Regions from separate parts of the Marinobacter sp. MBR-99 genome, predicted to be linked through region 2. Evidence: predicted binding sites of a transcription regulator. Region 2 holds the regulator's gene; each other region holds the start of a gene.

Region 1 (6,444 bases), 200 kb from region 2:
GCCAGTGATACAGCCAGGGAAATACCCCGAGCAAACCATCCAGATCGATAAAAATCCGGGCCAGACACACCAGAAGAATGGCTGCCCGAAACACATTGAAGATATGACGATGCCACCAGGTTGCCCTGCCACGGGTACCGTAATGAATATGGCTGAACCCCATACGGGCGTACAAACCCAGCGTCCTGGCCGTAAACTGAAGACCAATCATCAGGAAAAATATGCCGAGAAACGTTCGGACAGCGGGTTCAATCAGGTCCATTTATGCATTCTGGTTCAGCAGGTTGGCGACCAGCTTACTGCGTGATTCCAGCGATTTAAAGTGGTTGGGCGTGATTAGGAGTGATCAGGATCAATCACCAATTCAGCAGTTTCAACGTAGCTTGTGACGCGATACCCAAAATGACATGCCATCACGTTTTCAGGTGCGTTATCGTAAGCGGAACTGATCAATCCGGAGTCCGCCATGCAGTCCAAACACCAGGGTCCTTTCCACTGTTTTCGTGATGATGCCATGGGTGAAGATGACGCAACCGCCCTGGCGGAGCGCATACGTTCCGGTGAAGTGTCGGCACTGGAAGTCGCAAGATCAGCCATTGAACGGGCAGAGATGGCACAACCGGTGATTAACGGGATGGTTGCGACGGATTATGACCGGAGTCTCTCGCTCGCCCAGAACCTCGAGAAACCTCAGGCTTTGTTCGCTGGTGTGCCCACCTTTATCAAAGACAACACCGACGTTCAGGGACTGCCCACCCGCCATGGCTCAGCCGCAGTACCCAACAATACCGCCAGCAAAACCAGCCCATTCGCTGAACAGATGCTGGCACAGGGCTACCTCTGCCTGGGCAAGAGCACGCTACCGGAATTCGGCTTCAATGCCACCACTGAGCCGGCCCATGGGGCCGCCACTCGCAACCCGTGGAACCTGCAATACTCCTCCGGCGCCTCCTCGGGCGGTGCCGCAGCTCTGGTTGCCGCCGGCGTTGTGCCCATCGCCCACGCCAACGATGGTGGTGGGTCCATCCGCATCCCGGCAGCCTGCTGTGGTTTGATTGGTCTGAAACCTACCCGTGGCCGGGTAGTGGATAACGAAGCAGCTAAAACCCTGCCGATCAATATCGTCAGTGACGGTGTGGTTACCCGCACGGTACGGGACTCCGCCGGGTTCATCACTGCAGCAGACGAGTACTTGCGCAATCCGGCTCTTCCCCGGGTGGGCCAGGTGCATGGCCCCTCTGGAAAACAACTAAGAATCGGACTGGTCCTGGACTCTGTGACCGGCCACAAGACCGACAAGGACACCCGCAAAACGGTGGAAGCCACGGCCCGCTATCTCGAGAAACTCGGCCACATCATCGAGCCGATACAGGCACCCATTCCGGCCTCTTTTCCGGACGACTTTGCACTGTACTGGGGATTGCTGGCATTCGGCGTGAAACTGCAGGGACGCAAGTTGATGCACCCTCAGTTCGATAAGCGGCAAGTTGACGGACTGACCAACGGGCTGGAAAAAATGTTCCGGAAAAAACTCTGGAAACTGCCGGCGGCGCTCTGGCGACTCAAGCGCTCACAGCGGGAGTATGCACGCCATATGGCCGAATACGACGCTGTGCTGACCCCGGTGCTCGGCCAGACAACACCGCCGCTGGGGCACCTGAGCCCGACCGTGCCCTTTGACCAATTGTTCGAGAGGCTCACCCGATACGTTTGTTTCACCCCGTTAGCTAACACCACCGGGGCGCCGGCCATCTCCGTACCCATGGCACTCACGGAGGCAGGCCTGCCCATTTCCGTCCAGTTTATGGCACGCCATGGTGACGAGCGCACTCTGCTGGAACTGGCCTACGCGCTTGAAGCGGACCATCGGCTACCTCTCATCTCGCATCTGAGCGATAAGCACTATGCGGGCGATGTGGCGCTGATGTCCTGACCCCTGTGCCGGTTGGCCACAACCTGATTTCTTCCCTGCCCCTTGGCTTCATAGAGCGCCTCATCGGCACAGGAAAAGATTTCCTTGGTGGCGTCGGCACGGGACGGCGACACACTGCACACACCAATGCTGACGGTCAGATGGAGTATTTCACCAGACACCCGGAAGGCGGTTTTTTCGATTTCCTGCCGAATCCGCTCCGCTACGCGCTCTGCTCCCGCGCCAGGGGTATCCGGAAGCAGTACCACGAACTCTTCCCCACCGTAGCGGGCAGCGAGATCCTGTGGCCGCGTCACGTGACGTTTGATGCACTGGGCCACCATTTTCAGACAATCATCACCGACCAGGTGGCCGTAGGTATCGTTGAATTTCTTGAAGTGATCGATATCCAGCACCAGCAGCGACACCACCTCCTCAAACCGGTAGGCGTGAACTACTGAAGACTGGAACGCCTTGTCGAAATGACCACGATTCTTCAGGCCGGTTAGCGGGTCTGTGGCATTCAGTTCCAGCAATTGCTCGTTCAGGGCCTCCAGATCCCGAGTGCGCTCCTGCACCCGCTCCTCCAGCATGGCGTTAGCCTCCTGCTGCACCCGCAGGGACTTCTCCTGCGCCAGCCGGGCCTTCCGCTCTTCCCTCAGGAGCCTCTGCTGCGCGGCAAACGAACGCTTCTTCTCCCGGTTCAGGCGGTCTGCCAGGGCCAGTGAGAGAAGGATTACACCGAGTGCCGAGCCCACCTGAGTGGCATTCTCTGTCAGCAGGTTGCGCGGCAGGAAAGTGAACTTGTTCAGGGCCAGTACAATTCCCCCAGACAGCATGAACACCCAGGCAACGGTGTAATAGCGAGCCGCCGGATCTCTCTTGATCCAACGCACCACGCTAAGCACCAGCATGGTCGAACAGCCCACCGCAGCGATCAGAATGGTGGGCAGAATCATGTGCTTGTAGGGAACAAACAGGCCTGCCCCCGCCATCAGGCCAGCGACCAGAATCATCGCCATGGTCCACCGGTTCAGCCAGGGGTGATTCTCCCGAGTAACGCTGATAAAGCGGATGCTGAAGGCCCCACCAAACACGATGACCAGATTCAGAAACACAATGATGGACTGGTCATTCCACCAGGTGCCCTCCGGCCAAAGGTACTGGAAACCAACCCCATGAAGGCTGGCCAGAAACAGGGGCATGGAAGTGATGTAGCCAACATAATAGAGAAAACTTCGCTCGCCGACGGCCATGAATACAAACAGGTTGTACAGGATCATCACCAGGACAATGCCGTAGTACATTCCTTCGAGCATGCTCCGGCCCTGGTCTGCCGCATAAAACGCATCCCGCTCCCAGAGTGTCAGCGGCACCTGCATGGAGCTGGTGGTGTCCACACGGAGGTATACCGTAACCGTCTCGTCAGAGGGCAACAGCAACGGCACAACAAAATTGCGGTGGTGGATGGGACGATCATAAAAGGAACGTTTGTCGCCCAGAAGCAGAGGTTCCTGAGTGTCGGGTAGGTAGACCTCGATATGGTCCAATACCGGGTAACCAATTTCCAGGAAATTGACGGCTTCAACGCCGGTCACGTTGGTCACCCGGAAACGGAACCAATACACGTCATTGCCGTAGCCGAAGTTAGCGCCCTCACTACTGCCGCCGGTCCAGGCCTCCCCGGGTAACTGAGACACCTCAGCAAAAGAGATTGGCTCGCTCTCCAGCCAGTAATCCACATGCGGGGCCAGCTCCAGACGCTTCGAATGCTTGTCCCAGATTGCAGACTCCGCCAGCACTGACGATGGCAGCAAAAGACTGAGGGCAAGAATGAGCAGTATCGAGAGTCTTGGCACAGTGGGCCTCGGCTATAAGCGTTTAGTGTAGTTATTTGCTTGTCACCGAGTATGCACCAAGCCTGGGCGTAGCGCCTGCAGACACTACCAATTTACGCAAAATGACAAGAAAAGATACACAACGGTTATTAATCAAACACTTTTGATTAAATGTTAAATTGGTCGTCACGGAAAATTTCCAGCACCCGTAGAAAACTCTCTTCCAGGCTCGAAACCAGTGTGAGAGGTTCACCGGTAACCGGGTGCCTTAACGACAGCCGGGTAGCGGCCAGCATCAGCCTGCCCTCGCCAAACCGCTCGGCAAAATACCGGTTATGGCGCCCACGACCATGGTTGGCGTCGCCAATGATGGGATGATTGATGTGCTTCATGTGGCGGCGCAACTGGTGCTTTCGGCCGGTTTTCGGGTAGAGCTCCACCAGGCTGTACCGACTGGAGGGATAGCGCTCGATGGCCACCGGAATCTCAGTGGTCGCCAGCCTTCGGTAGTGAGTGAGGGCTTCCCGCACAGGCTGTTCGGTTCCACGCAGACGCCGGTCTTCCGGCTCATCTTTCAGCGGATGATCAATCACGCCGGATTCCGGCGCCCACCCTCTGACCACGGCCAAATACGTTTTCTCCACCTCGCCCGCCATCATGGCCTGACCAATCAGACGGGCGGTCTCCGGATCTCTGGCAAACAGCAAGACACCAGAGGTGGGGCGGTCCAGCCGATGCACAGGGTATACATGCTCGCCGCCATTAAGCGCTCGGGCGTATTGCAGGGCAAACTCGGTTTCGTGTTTGTCTATGGGGCTTCGGTGCACCAGCAAACCGGCGGGTTTGTGGACAGCCAATAGTTGCTCGTCTCGGTAGAGCAGAGTTAACGGGTTAGCTGTCATCATACTGCAACAAAAAGTTCACATTCTTTTTTGTATGAAAATCTCATGTTCCAGCTCTGCCAGCCGATCTAATATTTATGTGAGAACAACATCTATAGCGCCACAACCATAAAAACGCCGCAACGTATGATCTGGAATAAGCCAACACAGAAATCGGAACCTTAACCATGAACTGGTACTCAAAAAGCATTCTGGGACGCGTCCTGGTCATCATACTGGCGACGAACCTGACTGTCGCTGCCGTGGCGATGGCTTACCTGAACTTCTCCCTGAAAGTCAAAGATGATTTCAATGAACTGGTCAGCAGCAACATGGTCCGGGCGCTCCAGGCCCAGGACGTACTCTCGGATTTCAAAACCCAGGTTCAGGAGTGGAAGAACGTGCTGATCCGAGGGGCAGATTCAGATCAGCGTGAAAAGTACTGGCAACGGTTTCTCCAACAAGAGGCTTCGATCCAGGCACAGCTTGAATCCCTTATCCCTGCTATGGAAGCAGCCAGCGCCAAATCCCTGTTGACCGAGTTTCAACGGGCTCACCAGGAGATGGGCCGGGCCTACAGACAAGGCTTTGAGGCGTTTACACGCTCAGGTTTTGATTCCAACGCTGGCGATGTCGCCGTGCAGGGTATTGACCGTGAACCGGCCCGCCTTATTCAGGAAGCTGTCCAGAATATCCGGGAAGATGGGTTGGCCGTGGCCTCTATCCTTAATAAAACAGTGACCGAACGCAGCTGGATCGTGTCAGCATTATTGATAGCTGCCATTGTAGCTGGAACGATCATACTGATCGTCATGCTCGTTACCAGCGTCGTGAGACCGGTACAAAAGCTTACCTCCCAGATAGCACGTCTGGGCAAAGGAGATCTGTCTGACCCGGTGACGATGCAGCGTGCCGACGAATTGGGCAAACTGGCGGGTGCCGCCCGCAACCTGCACGGGTTCCTCAGCGATACAGGCACCCAGCTTAGCCAGAATGCGGCCCAACTTCATACGACGGGCGAGTTGATCCGCGCCAATGCCGACAACGTCGCCAGCCAGTCCGATATTGCCCACCAGCGGATCGAACAGATAGCCACTGCCATGAATGAGATGTCTGCTACGGCCGAAGATGTCGCAAGCCATGCCGCATCCGTTGCCTCAGAGGTGGGCCAGACTTCGGAAGAGACTGGCACCGCCGATGCTCAGATCAACAAGGCTGTTGAAAGTATGCATAGGTTGACCGAACAGATTCGCAGCTCGACAGAAACTGTCAACCAGCTTGCAAACGATGGCAAGAAAGTGAGCGATGTTATGCGGGTCATCCGTGAAATTGCCGACCAGACCAATCTGTTGGCACTGAACGCCGCAATCGAAGCCGCTCGGGCTGGCGAGGCAGGCAGAGGCTTTGCCGTGGTGGCCGACGAGGTGCGCAACCTTGCGGCCAAAACCCAGGAAGCCACTGTCGAAATTGACCAGATTATTGCAGCCATCAGCAACGCCTCCCGGGATGCCACCGAGTACATGCATGCTTCAGAGGTAGTGGCGCAAGAGAGCAACGAAACCGTCGAAGCGGTTCGCAGCACTCTCGCGGAAATCAACCGCAGGATGGCCAGTATCAACGATGCCACCACCCAGGTCGCAACGGCAGCAGAACAACAGACCAGCGTGTGTGAAGACATCAATCGCAATGTAACCGACGTATCAGAAACCGCCGAGGCCATGCATCGGGCCGCAGAAGACAACCTTCGCACGGTGCCGAAACTTGAGGACATGGCGAGCCGGGCCCGCGAACTGGCCGATCGTATCCGTCACTA
Region 2 (6,444 bases):
GTCTTGGTGCGGCTTTCCGGGAGGGCCGCCTTGGCGTTTCCGGCTCGCGGGTCGGCTCTGGCTGGACCGGGGTTGAGCGGTCGCGGGTTACCGGTCTGGCGGGCCGCTCTGGAGGCTGCGGGGCAGCCGGGCGCGAAACCCCGGGACGCGGCGCTGCCGGGCGCGCAACCGGAGCCGCAGAACGACCGCTGGGCTTGCTGCCGGCCACGTCAAGAATCCGATCGATGAGGATTTTCTGAAGTTGGCTGGTATCCCGGGCAATTTCCTCGAAGTTCTTGGGCAGGAAGTCCACTGCCCCGGCTTCAAGGGCATCCAGAGTAACCCGCGCGCCCTCATACGTCAGAGAGGAGAACATCAATACCGGGGTCGGGTGCTTTTTCATGATTTCACGAACCGCCGAAATGCCATCCATCACGGGCATTTCGTAGTCCATGGTAATCACATCAGGGCGCAGCTTTTCGGCCAGCTCCACCCCTTCACGGCCATTGGTTGCCGCACCAACAACCTCGATCTGCCCCGAGGCCGTGAGGATTTCCGTCAGCCGTTTGCGAAAGAACCCTGAATCATCAACGACCAGGACAGAAACTGTCATCCATTTCTCCTAAACAATCCTGCATGTTGTCTGCCCTGGCACCGCTAACCGTAATGTTGAAGAAGGCTGGGTACGTCAATAATCAGGGCAATGCGGCCGTCACCGGTGATGGTGGCCCCGGCCATACCGGGCGTACCCTGTAACGCCCGCCCCAGCGGCTTGATCACCACCTCTTCCTGACCGATCAGCTGGTCCACCACAAATCCGACCTGCTTGGTGCCCATGGCCACAATCACCACATGGGCATTATCTGGTTCTTTCTGACCGGCCGCGCCATGCACCAGCCAACGCTTGATGTGGAACAGAGGAAACACCTTGTCACGAACCACAATGCATTCCCTGCCGTCGACAATATTGGTTTTTGACAGATCCAGATGAAATATCTCAACCACGTTCACCAGGGGCAAGGCGAAGGACTGATCGCCCAGCATGATCATCAGCGTAGGCATGATCGCCAGGGTGAGCGGCACCTTGATAATAATGCTGGTGCCCTTGCCCTGTTCAGACACGATGTTGATCTGGCCGTTAAGTTGGCCGATCTTGGTCTTCACCACGTCCATGCCCACGCCCCGGCCAGACACGTCGGATATCTGTTCCTTGGTCGAGAAACCAGCGGCAAAAATCAGGTTAAAACACTCGTTATCGGTCAGTCGATCTGCGGCATCCTGGTCGTACAGCCCCTTCTCCACCGCTTTTCGGCGCAGAACATCAGGGTTCATACCCGCGCCATCGTCAGAGATGGAAAGCAGGATATGATCCCCCTCCTGTTCCGCTGACAGGGTAACGGTGCCAGCACGGGGCTTACCGGCCTTTTCCCGCACCTCTGGCATTTCAATGCCATGATCAACGGAGTTTCTTACCAGGTGAACCAGCGGGTCGGACAGCGCTTCGACCAGGTTCTTGTCCAGGTCGGTTTCTTCCCCGTGCATCACCAGGTTGATTTCTTTCTTCAGCCCTCGGGCCAGGTCTCGTACCACCCGTGGGAAGCGCCCAAATACCTTTTTGATCGGTTGCATGCGGGTCTGCATGACCGCCGCCTGCAAATCGGTGGTCACCACGTCGAGGTTGGCGACCGCCTTGTGCATATGTTCATCTTCGCTCTCGGAACCCAGACGCTGCAGGCGATTACGGACCAGCACCAGCTCACCCACCATATTCATGATGTCGTCAAGGCGCTTGGTATCCACCCGCACAGTGGTCTCGGCTGCGGGCGCCGCATCTCTTGCCGGGGCGGCGGGGGCTGCCGGTTTGGCTTCCTGCTTGGCGGGTTCCGGTTGTTTTGGCTCCGGCTTCTTTGGCTCAGGCTTGGCCGCAGGCTCAGGTTTGGTCTCCGCTGCGGGGGCTGCACCAGGGCTCTTGCCTTTGCCGTGCAGCTCATCCAGCAGATTTTCAAACTCGTCATCGGTGATCAGATCATCACCAGTGGATGATTTTGCCGGTTCTTCTGGTTCCGGCTCCGGCGGGGTGTCGTTATCAACAACCGGGGGGCCGGCAAACTGGCCTTTGCCATGCAACTGGTCCAGCAGGGCTTCAAATTCGTCGTCGGTGATCTCGTCGCCGTCTGACCCGGCGTCATTGGCAGAGGTGTTTTCCGGTGCGGCCGCCGGCTGTTGCTCCGCACCTTTTTCATCGGCCAGGGCATCCAGCAGTTGCTCAAACTCTTCGTCGGTAATATCACCGGAATCATTGCCGGCACCCACGGCAGGTTCGGGTTCTGGCGTTGGCGTTGCCGGCGCTGCCGTGTCGCCTTCCGGCTTGGCAAGTTCATCCAGCGCGGCGATCAATTCGTCCGGAGCCGGCGTCGGCTCTTCACGGTTACGAACCTGATCAAACATGGCGTTGACGTGGTCCAGGGCTTCCAGCACCACGTCCATCAATTCGGAGGTAACCTTGCGCTTGTGGTTGCGAAGGATATCGAACACATTTTCCGCAGAGTGACAGCAGTTGACCAGCGCTTCGAGCTGCAGGAACCCGGCACCGCCCTTGACCGTGTGGAAACCACGGAAGATGGCGTTGAGCAGGTTGCTGTCATCCGGATGCTGTTCAAGATCTACCAGCTGCTCGGACAGCTTTTCGAGAATCTCGCCGGCCTCAACCAGGAAGTCCTGCAGGATCTCTTCGTCGGCATCAAACGCCATGCGTCACCCTCTATAATCGTTCAGAAACCGAGACTGGATAACAGGTCATCAACGTCGTCCTGCCCCGAAACTACATCATCACGCTCCTCAGCCTTGATCTGAGGCCCTACCCCTTTTTCGGCCGATTCTTCTTTTTCTTCAATCTGGTGCACGGTGCCGGTGAGCTGGTCCACGTGGCTGGCCATCACCACCAGGCCAAGCAGGTTCTCTTCGACTTCTTTCACAAGGGCCGTGACTTTCTGGATAACCTGCCCGGTAAGATCCTGGAAGTCCTGGGCCAGAAGGATTTCAGACAGATTGCTGTACAGGGTATCGGAATCTGTGGCCAGGCCCGCAAAGAAGCGATCAATGCGGCCGTACAGTTCCCGGAATTCTGCCGGCTCCATTTCCCGACGGCGCAACCGCTGCCATTCGTCTCGCAGGGCGGTCGCTTCGTCGCGCATGGTGTGCGCCACCGGCATGCTTTCTTCGACCAGGTCCATGGTGCGATTGGCCGCCTGGCTGGTCATCTGGACAACGTAGGCCAGCCGATCCGAGGCATCGGACATCTTGGACAAGGCTTCTTTCTGCTCGGCACTGCGGGCGTCTATCTGAAAATTCCGGATAGCCTCGTGCAGGCTCCGGGTCAACCGCCCCACTTCCCGATAGAGGCTCTGGTCGCGAACTTCACTTAGCTCGTTGATCACCGACATTGCCCGGGCGTAGTTACCGGAACTGATACATTCGGCCAACTCCGAACTCTGCTGCTGGAGCTTTTCGGTTACCTCCGGGTCGAGGCCCTGATGGTTCTCGTTCTTGTCAGTCATGACAGCCATCCGACCTCTGGTTACTGGATTCGCTCGAAGATCTTCTCAATCTTTTCCTTGAGAACGGCAGCGGTAAAGGGTTTGACGACGTACCCGTTAACGCCGGCCTGGGCCGCCGCCACAATCTGGTCACGCTTGGCCTCCGCAGTTACCATCAGCACCGGCAGGTTCTTCAGGTTCTCGTCTGCCCGCACCGCCTTGAGCAGATCAAAACCCGACATGCCTGGCATGTTCCAGTCGGTCACCAGGAAGTCGTACTTGCCGCTCCTGAGCATGGGCAAGGCAGTGTTGCCATCGTCCGCTTCATCCGTATTGGTGAAGCCAAGATCGCGCAGCAGATTCTTGATGATTCGCCGCATTGTGGAAAAGTCATCCACAATGAGAATTTTCATGTTTTTGTCCAATGGGACCTCCAGTCAGTAACACCCGGATTTCATTAAGCCTTTTGAAAGTCTAGCAGGCCGCTGCTTTAACCGCTTATTGTGTGTTGTTTGGCCGCGTTGTAAAGCGCCGGTTACCAAAATCTACACAGTTACGCGCCGCGCGGTCAGCGCCGGCCCGGTTTATTCTGGCTCGTCTTCCCGCCAATCGGACAACCGTCCCCTGAGACGAAGGGCCGCCTGGCTATGAATCTGGCTGACCCGGCTCTCGCTGACGCCAAGCACCGCGCCAATTTCCTTCAGGTTGAGCTCTTCCTGGTAGTAGAGGCTCAACACCAGCTTTTCTCGCTCAGGAAGCTCCTCAATTGCCTCTGCCAGGCTTTTCTGGAATGCATTTGATGCAATGCCATCCAGGGGATTATCGCTGGCCTCTGTTTCTTCTATCGGCAGCTCCCCGGATTCATTGAGCTCATCAAGGCTAAAAAGTCGGCCACTGTTGGCGTCTGCCAGGGAGGCATGATATTCCGACAGGTCAATGCCCAGCTCTTCGGCAACATCAACATCCTGGGCCTCGCGCCCGGTGCGGTCTTCAACCGTCTTGATGGCTGCCGCGATACGGCGGGCATTACGGTGAACGGAGCGGGGAACCCAGTCGCCCTTGCGGATTTCATCCACCATGGCACCGCGGATACGAATACCTGCGTAGGTTTCAAAGGTGGCACCCTTGCCGGTGGAATAGCGTTGCGCAGCTTCCAGCAGGCCGATCATGCCCGCCTGCATAAGATCTTCAAGCTGAACCGAGGCCGGCAAACGGGCCATCAAGTGTAGGGCGATTTTCTTGACCAGCGGCGCATGCTCCTCAATCAGCTGAGAGGGGCCTTTTGCGCCAGCCTGATGGTAGATTCCCAGGTTTTTCGCCAATGTCATGTATCCGATTTTCTTGTAGGACTGGATTCAGATCAGACTTCGACGAGCCGCTCCACGAAAAACTCCAGATGCCCTCTTGGCGATGATGGCAGCGGCCAGCTGTCCACTTTCTCTGCCAGGGCACGGATCGCCAGCGACGCCTTGGCCCGTGGATAGGCATCCAGAACGGCCCGCTGCCGCTGAACGGCTTTTTTGACGGCTTCGTCGTAAGGCACGATACCTACATATTGTAGTGCTACATCAAGGAAACGCTCGGTGACACGGGTCAGTTTTTCATACAGATGCCGACCTTCCTGCTCATTTCGCACCTGATTCGCCAGAATACGGAAACGGTTGGTACCGTAGTCGCGATTCATCAGCTTGATCAGGGCATAGGCGTCGGTAATCGAGGTAGGCTCATCGCACACCACCAGCAGCAATTCCTGGGAGGCCCGCAGGAAACTGACGACGGACTCGGAAATACCGGCTGCGGTGTCAACAATCAGCACATCAATCTGGTCACCCAGCTCGCTGAAGGCGTTGATCAGCCCCGCATGTTCCATCGGGCTCAACTGGGTCATACGCTGGGTGCCGGACGATGCGGGAACAATCTTGATACCACCCGGGCCGTTGACCAGAACGTCCTTGAGGTCGCACTCGCCACTGAGCACATCCTGCAGATTGCGATTGGCGGTAATGCCCAACAGCACGTCGATATTGGCAAGGCCAAGGTCTGCATCCAGCAACACCACCCGCCGGCCTTTCTGGGCCAGCGCGATACCGAGGTTGACGGACACATTACTCTTGCCGACACCGCCCTTGCCGCCGGTAACCGCAATCACCTGAACCGGATGTGGTCTGCTCATACTGTTATCAGTCTCTTACTGCGTTCTTGTGTGGGCACAAACGGCAGCGCACCGGCTGTACCACCGGGCCTCAGGCCCCTTCTGCAACGGCCTGGCCGTGCTGCATTGTTTTCAGGCGTTCTACGCCCAACCGCACCAGAGGAATGGCCTCTGCCCGGTGCAGGTCTTCGGGAATCTTCTGGCCATCGGTATACCACGCCACTGGCAGGCCGGTTTCCATGACAAAGCCCAAAGACTCACCCAGTGTCAGCGCTTCGTCAATCTTGGTCATGACGCAGCCTGCAAGGTTTGCCATCTTATAGCAATGCCACACGGATTTCATGATGCGCGGCTGGCTGGTGGCAGACACGACCAGATGGGTACGGATATTGTGATCGCTCCGGGCCAACTCCGCCAGCTGTTCCTGATAACCGCGATCCGAGCTGGTCAGCCCGGCGGTATCAATCAGAACCAGGTGCCGATCTGACAATTCGTCCAGAATGTCATCCAGGGAATGACTCTCGTCCACAACCCGGACCGGCACATTGAGAATACGGCCAAACACGAATAGCTGTTCATGGGCTGCCACCCGGTAGCGATCGGTGGTGACCAACGCCAGGGAATCCGGCCCATGCTCCAGTACATATTGGGCTGCCAGCTTGCCAATGGTGGTGGTCTTCCCAGACCCGGTTGGCCCCACCAGCGCATAGACGCCGCCGGCCTCAAGCCAGTCTTCCCGAGCGGTACGCACGCCGGTGGCCAGCATCTTCAGGGATT
Region 3 (6,444 bases), on a different contig from region 2:
GGCCCGCCGCATCGTCTTTGGCCGAGTTGATGCGTAAGCCAGAAGACAGCCGCTGCAGAGCCACGTTGGCCTGGCCCTGTGATGAATTCAAGTTACGCTGTGCGTTCAGCGAGGCAATGTTAGTGTTTATGACCTGAGGCATATCGATTCTCCCTGCTCAGAAGTGCCGGGTAAAGATGTTTCAACTTGCATCTCCACCGGCAGAAATTCGTTATGTTGCCGTTGTGCGAAGGCATAAGCGAAGGGCGTGCCAATATGCGGTTATTTGTTTTAGGTATTTGAAATTAAACGGTGTTCTTATTCTGGTTGGCGGGGGTGCTGATTGTGGTGACGGTAATCTGCCAATTCTGAGCGGAATCGCTTTGCCGCTTTTTTGAGCATCTTGAGGGGGTCGATTGATCTTTTACATTACTTTACAAAATTGGCTGAATTTTTCCTAAAGCATCGCAATGTGGTGCCGTTAAGTGGAATAACAGGGCGGCGCTACCAACTCAGAAACGGGCGCCAGACCTTTTCCATGAAATAACGACATCTGTCGAAGGGGAAGCATTATGGCTCTCGGTATTAATACTAACGTAGCTTCAATCAGCGCTCAAAACCAACTGGGTAAATCTCAGAGTCTCAGTAACGAGGCGTTGCAGCGCTTGTCCTCAGGCCTGCGAATCAACTCAGCCAAAGACGATGCGGCGGGTCTTGCTATTTCCACTCGCTTTGACGCCCAAATTCGCGGCCTTACTGTTGCCCAGCGGAACGCTAACGACGGCATCTCTCTGGCGCAAACTGCAGAGGGTGCCTTGGATGAGATTACCAATAACCTTCAGCGTATTCGGGAACTGGCTGTTCAAGCAGCGAACGGAACGAACAGTGAGACAGATAGAGGTGCAATTCAGGCCGAGGTTGATGAGCGAGTATTTGAGATTCAACGAATTGCAGACCAGACGACATTTAATGGTCTTAACGTGTTGGATGGAAGTTTAGGATCTACTGATTTTCAGGTAGGTGCGAACGCCAGCGAAGTTATTGCGATTGATTTGAGTTCTGACATGACTGCGGTAGGGCTTAGTCTGGCGTCTGATGCAACCACCGTTTCGGTAGATGTTACTGGTACTGACGGCTCAGCTGCTACTACGGCATTAGGTACTTTGGATGCGGCCCTGACAAGTGTAAATGAATTCCGCGCCGAGCTGGGTGCAAAACAGAACAGGTTTGAGTCTACCATTGCAAATCTTAGCAGCAGTATTGAGAACCTGAGCGCCTCCAACAGCCGAATCCTCGACGCCGACTTCGCCGCCGAGACCGCAAAACTGGCCAAGTCTAACGTTCTCCAGCAGGCCGGCATTTCCGTTCTGGCTCAGGCGAATGCTCGTCCTAACCAGGTTCTGTCCCTCCTGCAGTAACAGGGATAGCACGGTGAGTAACCGGTCTCTCATACAAGGAAGGCCGGTTTACCGCCGTTAGAGGATAGCGAGGTAAAGCTATGAATGACGTGAACCTGAACAGCCCGGACTTGAAGCTGGTACGCTCCAGTGAGCAGGCTCCGGCTCGGGCTACCGCGTCACCTCGGAACGAAGGCAGCAATGTCTCCGCTCAAGCTTCTCCATCAGGTAAGCCGGCATCCGTTGCAAATGCTTCGGCGGTTCAAGCCGCCTCTGCTTCTGCTAGACTGAAGGAGCAGGCAGCCGAGCAACGGGAGTCTCTGGACGATGCAGTTTCAAGGCTGAACGACTACGCACAGAACGTTCAGCGGGATTTGCAGTTCGAGATTGATAACGACTTGGGCCAGACCATCGTTCGTGTGGTCGATCAACAAACCCAGGAGGTTATCCGCCAGATTCCTGATGAAGTGGCGTTGAGGTTGGCAGAAAAATTGCAGCAGGACGAACCGCTGACGTTGTTTAGCGTGAAAGTCTGATTTTTTGTTTGGTCGGGCTTGCTGCGCAAGCAATGGCTGTTCAGCACCGCCGCACCCTGAGTTGGGTCCGGCGGTGTTTGCGCTTATGGTTTTCAGGGTTACATTTTTTTACAGAGATTTTGCCGTTTAGGGCAAAGTTTTGCCGCTTTCAGCCGATAAACGGTTTAGCGGTTAGTTAATCAGCCTTTCAGGAGGCGCTTATGGCAGGTATATCATCGTTGGGTGTGGGGTCTGGTATTTTTACCAATGACCTGCTCAACCAGCTCGTTCAGGCAGAGCGTGCCCCGGCAAAGCTTCGGCTGGATCAAAAGCAGTCGCAAGCCGAGGCCAAGATTTCTGCCTTTGGCCGAATCCGGAGTGCGATTGAAGCGCTGCGTTCGCCCATGGAGGCTCTAAGCAAACCTGAGGGGCTTCGTGCCTTTACCGCGTCTTCTTCTAATGAGAGCGTTGCCGGCGTTACTGCAGACCCATCCAAAGTGAGCCGTGGTTCTTACAGTCTGGATGTAAAGGAACTTGCGCAGGCGCAATCGCTGGCGTCTGGCACCTTTGCTGATCGAAATAGCACCCAGGTGGGCAGTGGAACCTTGACCTTTAACGTGGGCGGGGTGGAAACGGCCATTACCGTTGATGAAACCAACAACACACTGGATGGTCTGGCGAAAGCGATTAACGATTCGAATGCCGGAGTGTCGGCTGGTGTTGTGGACACAGGTTCCGGCTTTCGCCTTGTTTTGTCGGCGGATGAGTCTGGTCTTGATAACGCGATTCAGATCTCCGTAACGGATGATGATGGCAATAACACGGACAATACCGGCCTGTCTCAGTTCGCCTTTGATGGTGTAACGTCCAATATGACGGAGACGGTGGCTGCGAAGGATGCGCGCCTGGAAATTAACGGTATTGAGGTAATACGCTCCAGCAATACCGTCGATGGAGTGGTGGATGGTGTAACCTTTGACTTGTTCGCCACCGGCACGTCTACGGTCAAGATTGCTCAGGATCCTGATGCGGTTGCAGGTCGGGTGCAGGAGTTTGTTGATAAGTTCAATGCCTTGCAGGATGAGATTAACCGGCTTTCCCGCTTTGATGCCGATTCTGGCAAGGGTGGAGTGCTGACTGGAGACTCAACTGTTCGCAGCATCCAGAGCCAGCTTCGCGGTTTGATTACAACGATTCCGGAAGGTCTTGAAGACTCTCCCATTCGCATGTTGGGTGATGTAGGCATCAAGACTCAGCCTAGTACCGGTAAGTTGGAGTTCGATTCTGCAAAATTTAAAGAGCAGCTGGAGGCAAACCCCCAGGCCATGACAGCACTGTTCGCTGAAACCGATACCACTAGTGGTATTGCAGAGCGCATGGTCGATACGGTTACCGGATTTCTCGCTAGCGATGGTGCGCTTTCCAGCAGGACTGAGGGTCTGAATCGGGCTTTGAGGGATATTCAGGATCAGCGCGATCGCCTGGATATGAGAATTGCGGCCTATGAAGAGCGTTTGGTGAAACAGTTCTCTGCTGCGGATTCGCTGATTGCGCAGATTCAGAGCACCGGAGATTACATCACCCAACAGTTGGCGGCGATTGCACCGCGGCCGCCGAGTGGTCAGTAAAGGTTGTATTGCCAACTAGCAGCATGCTGGTATTTCGGTTACACGAGGTAATTTATGAACGGTTTACAAGCGTACCAACGTATCAATACTCAAACCAGCATCACCGATGCGGACCCGCACAAGCTGATTCAGTTGCTGTATAACGGGGCGATTGAGCGGATCAACATGGCGAAGGCGAAAATGCAAGCCAAGGATTACGCGGGCAAGGCTCAGTTGCTTAACAAGGCTATTGAAATTCTTGGTGGTTTGCGTTCGTTCCTGGATTTCGAAAAAGGCGGGGAGCTGGCTACGCGTCTCGAAGCCCTGTACGACTACATGGAACGCACCTTGCTGGAAGCCAGTGCCAAGAATGACGTTGCCAAGCTGGATGAAGTGCTGAACCTGCTGCGCTCTGTGAAAGACGGCTGGGATGGCATTCGCGACGAGGTGGTTAGCCAGCAGCAGGCGGTCTGAGCCGGAGTTGGTTAAGTTTATGGTATTGTTACGGGGCCTTATTCTGGCCCTGCTTGTTGTTGTCACCCATGCCAAGGCCGGTGACGAAGCGGTTCCATCGGGCCGGGGCAGCTCAGCTGACACCGCAGCCCTTTTTGCCATTCCTGATGTTTGGCCCTGGGGATTTCAGGACGATAACGGTCATTTACAGGGTAGTCTGATCGAGCTGACCGATCGGTTATCGGAGCTGTCCGGTGTGGCTATCCGTGCGCAGTTGCTGCCCTTGCGGCGGGTTATCCTGGACGTTACGAGAGGGCGTGCGGAATTTGCCTTTCTGTTTCAAAGCCCAGACCTGGATGAGAACACTATTCCTGTTGATACCGTGCTTCAGCTTAATTTGATGCTGATGGCCATGCGTGACACTGATTTTCCTCTCACCCTGGAGGGCCTTGCCAGCAAGCGGGTCGGCTATGTGCGGGGTACCTATCTGGGTGAGGCGTTTAAGGCTGATGAGGCGGTGCTGAAAGTGCCGGTTTATAATATCCGCCAAGCCATCGATATGGTGTTGCTGGGTCGGATTTCCGCAGTGCTGGCAAGTGATCACAACATCGCGACGACGATAGATGCTTACGACTTTCCCGAGGAAGAGTTCCGTCTGCAGGAACATGTAAAAGGCCAAAAAGCCCGGCTGTACATGTCGCCCAGTAGCGGCAACCCGGAGCACGCTCGTCTGTTCAAAGAAGCGCTGCAACACATGCGTGAAAATGGCGAGCTGGAGCGCATTTTCCAGACTTCTTCCGCCCAATAGCCATTCCCCCCGCACTCCCGTACAATACGCAGCTTCTTTTCAATACATCCATTCTGTTCAGTCTGGAGCAAGGGCATGTCTGATATCAAAAAGGTGGTGCTGGCTTATTCCGGTGGCCTGGATACTTCCGTGATCGTTCGGTGGTTGCAGGATACCTATAACTGCGAGGTGGTGACCTTCACCGCCGACATCGGCCAAGGCGAGGAAGTTGAGCCGGCGCGCGCCAAGGCTGAAGCGTTGGGCGTCAAGGAAATCTACATTGAAGACCTGCGCGAAGAGTTTGTGCGCGACTACGTGTTCCCGATGTTCCGCGCCAATACCATCTATGAGGGCGAGTACCTGCTGGGTACCTCCATTGCCCGCCCGCTGATTGCCAAGCGTTTGATCGACATTGCCAACGAAACCGGCGCTGATGCGATTTCCCACGGCGCGACCGGGAAGGGCAACGATCAGGTACGTTTCGAGCTGGGCGCCTACGCGCTGAAGCCGGGAGTTAAAGTTATTGCCCCCTGGCGTGAGTGGGATCTGAACTCCCGCGAGAAGCTGCTGCAGTACTGCGAAGAACGCAACATTCCGGTGGAAATGAAGAAGGGCAAGAGCCCATACTCCATGGATGCCAACCTGCTGCACATTTCCTACGAAGGCATGAACCTGGAAGATCCCTGGGCGGAAGCCGAGGAAGATATGTGGCGTTGGAGCGTGTCTCCAGAAGCCGCGCCAGACAAGCCGACTTACGTGGAGCTGACCTACAAGAAGGGCGACATTGTTGCCGTTGATGGCCAGGAAATGAAGCCCCACGAAGTGCTGGAAACCCTGAACAAGGTAGCTGGTGCCAACGGTATAGGCCGCCTCGACATCGTAGAGAACCGCTACGTGGGCATGAAATCCCGTGGCTGCTACGAAACCCCGGGCGGCACCATCATGCTGCGCGCCCATCGCGCCATCGAGTCCATCACCCTGGACCGCGAAGTGGCCCACCTGAAAGACAGCCTGATGCCCCGCTACGCCGAAGTGATCTACAACGGCTACTGGTGGTCTCCGGAGCGTGAGGCTCTGCAGGCACTGATCGACCAGACCCAAATTTACGTGAATGGCACCGTTCGCCTGAAGCTGTACAAGGGTAATGTGGATGTAGTTGGCCGGAAGTCTGACGACTCCCTGTTCGACGAAAAGATCGCCACCTTTGAAGAAGACCAGGGTGCGTATGATCAGAAAGACGCCGAAGGCTTCATCAAGCTGAACGCGCTGCGGTTGCGGATCGCCGCTGGAAAAGGCAGGAAGCTGTAGGGTCTGCAGAGGTCTGTCCTCAGGGTCTGTCCCCGAACGGGGACTGACCCACCTTTGCCCGTCCTTGCCACCAAACTAGAGCCCATTGGTTCCAAAATGGGTCAGTCCCCATGCGGGGACAGACCCTTGGGGGACTGACCCACCTTTGCCCGTCCTTGCCCCAAAACTCGAACCCATTGGTTCCAAAATGGGTCAGTCCCCGTTCGGGGACAGACCCTTACAACACCCCAGCCCTGCCTATTTTCGGTTATACTCGCTGCATAAAACCAACAACCAAAGCAGTCACCATGACCCCTCTCGGAACCGCCTCTGTCGCCGCCCTGCGCCAATACGTTCGCTATGCCGATGCCAAGGGCATCAGCACCTCAGAGCTGTTCAGCAAAGCCGGCCTTGAGCCG

The links. Region 2 encodes FliA, which starts transcription of late flagellar genes. Its sites were predicted from a motif close to CTAAAGTTTNNNNNNNNNNNGCCGNTAA; they were not measured.
Region 1: the regulator FliA is predicted to act here: its motif matches at 4,695-4,722, upstream of ABIE59_RS03170 (methyl-accepting chemotaxis protein).
Region 3: the regulator FliA is predicted to act here: its motif matches at 2,044-2,071, upstream of fliD (flagellar filament capping protein FliD).

Annotation. Positions count from the first base shown of each region.
Region 1 is NZ_JBEPPY010000002.1:297,912-304,355, forward strand. Features, by position in the region: gene ABIE59_RS03150 (methyltransferase family protein) at 1-262, opposite strand, end outside; gene ABIE59_RS03155 (amidase) at 467-1,933, shown strand; gene ABIE59_RS03160 (sensor domain-containing diguanylate cyclase) at 1,903-3,771, opposite strand; gene ABIE59_RS03165 (pseudouridine synthase) at 3,918-4,652, opposite strand; gene ABIE59_RS03170 (methyl-accepting chemotaxis protein) at 4,820-6,444, shown strand, end outside; gene ABIE59_RS03175 (efflux RND transporter permease subunit) at 6,442-6,444, opposite strand, start outside.
Region 2 is NZ_JBEPPY010000002.1:96,167-102,610, forward strand. Features, by position in the region: gene ABIE59_RS02240 (protein-glutamate methylesterase/protein-glutamine glutaminase) at 1-592, opposite strand, end outside; gene ABIE59_RS02245 (chemotaxis protein CheA) at 637-2,730, opposite strand; gene ABIE59_RS02250 (protein phosphatase CheZ) at 2,751-3,536, opposite strand; gene cheY (chemotaxis response regulator CheY) at 3,557-3,940, opposite strand; gene ABIE59_RS02260 (RNA polymerase sigma factor FliA) at 4,100-4,843, opposite strand; gene ABIE59_RS02265 (MinD/ParA family protein) at 4,876-5,688, opposite strand; gene flhF (flagellar biosynthesis GTPase FlhF) at 5,759-6,444, opposite strand, start outside.
Region 3 is NZ_JBEPPY010000026.1:54,412-60,855, forward strand. Features, by position in the region: gene ABIE59_RS18330 (flagellin) at 1-142, opposite strand, end outside; gene ABIE59_RS18335 (flagellin domain-containing protein) at 552-1,397, shown strand; gene ABIE59_RS18340 (flagellar protein FlaG) at 1,478-1,912, shown strand; gene fliD (flagellar filament capping protein FliD) at 2,113-3,519, shown strand; gene fliS (flagellar export chaperone FliS) at 3,574-3,972, shown strand; gene ABIE59_RS18355 (substrate-binding periplasmic protein) at 3,992-4,759, shown strand; gene ABIE59_RS18360 (argininosuccinate synthase) at 4,835-6,046, shown strand; gene ABIE59_RS18365 (AraC family transcriptional regulator) at 6,334-6,444, shown strand, end outside.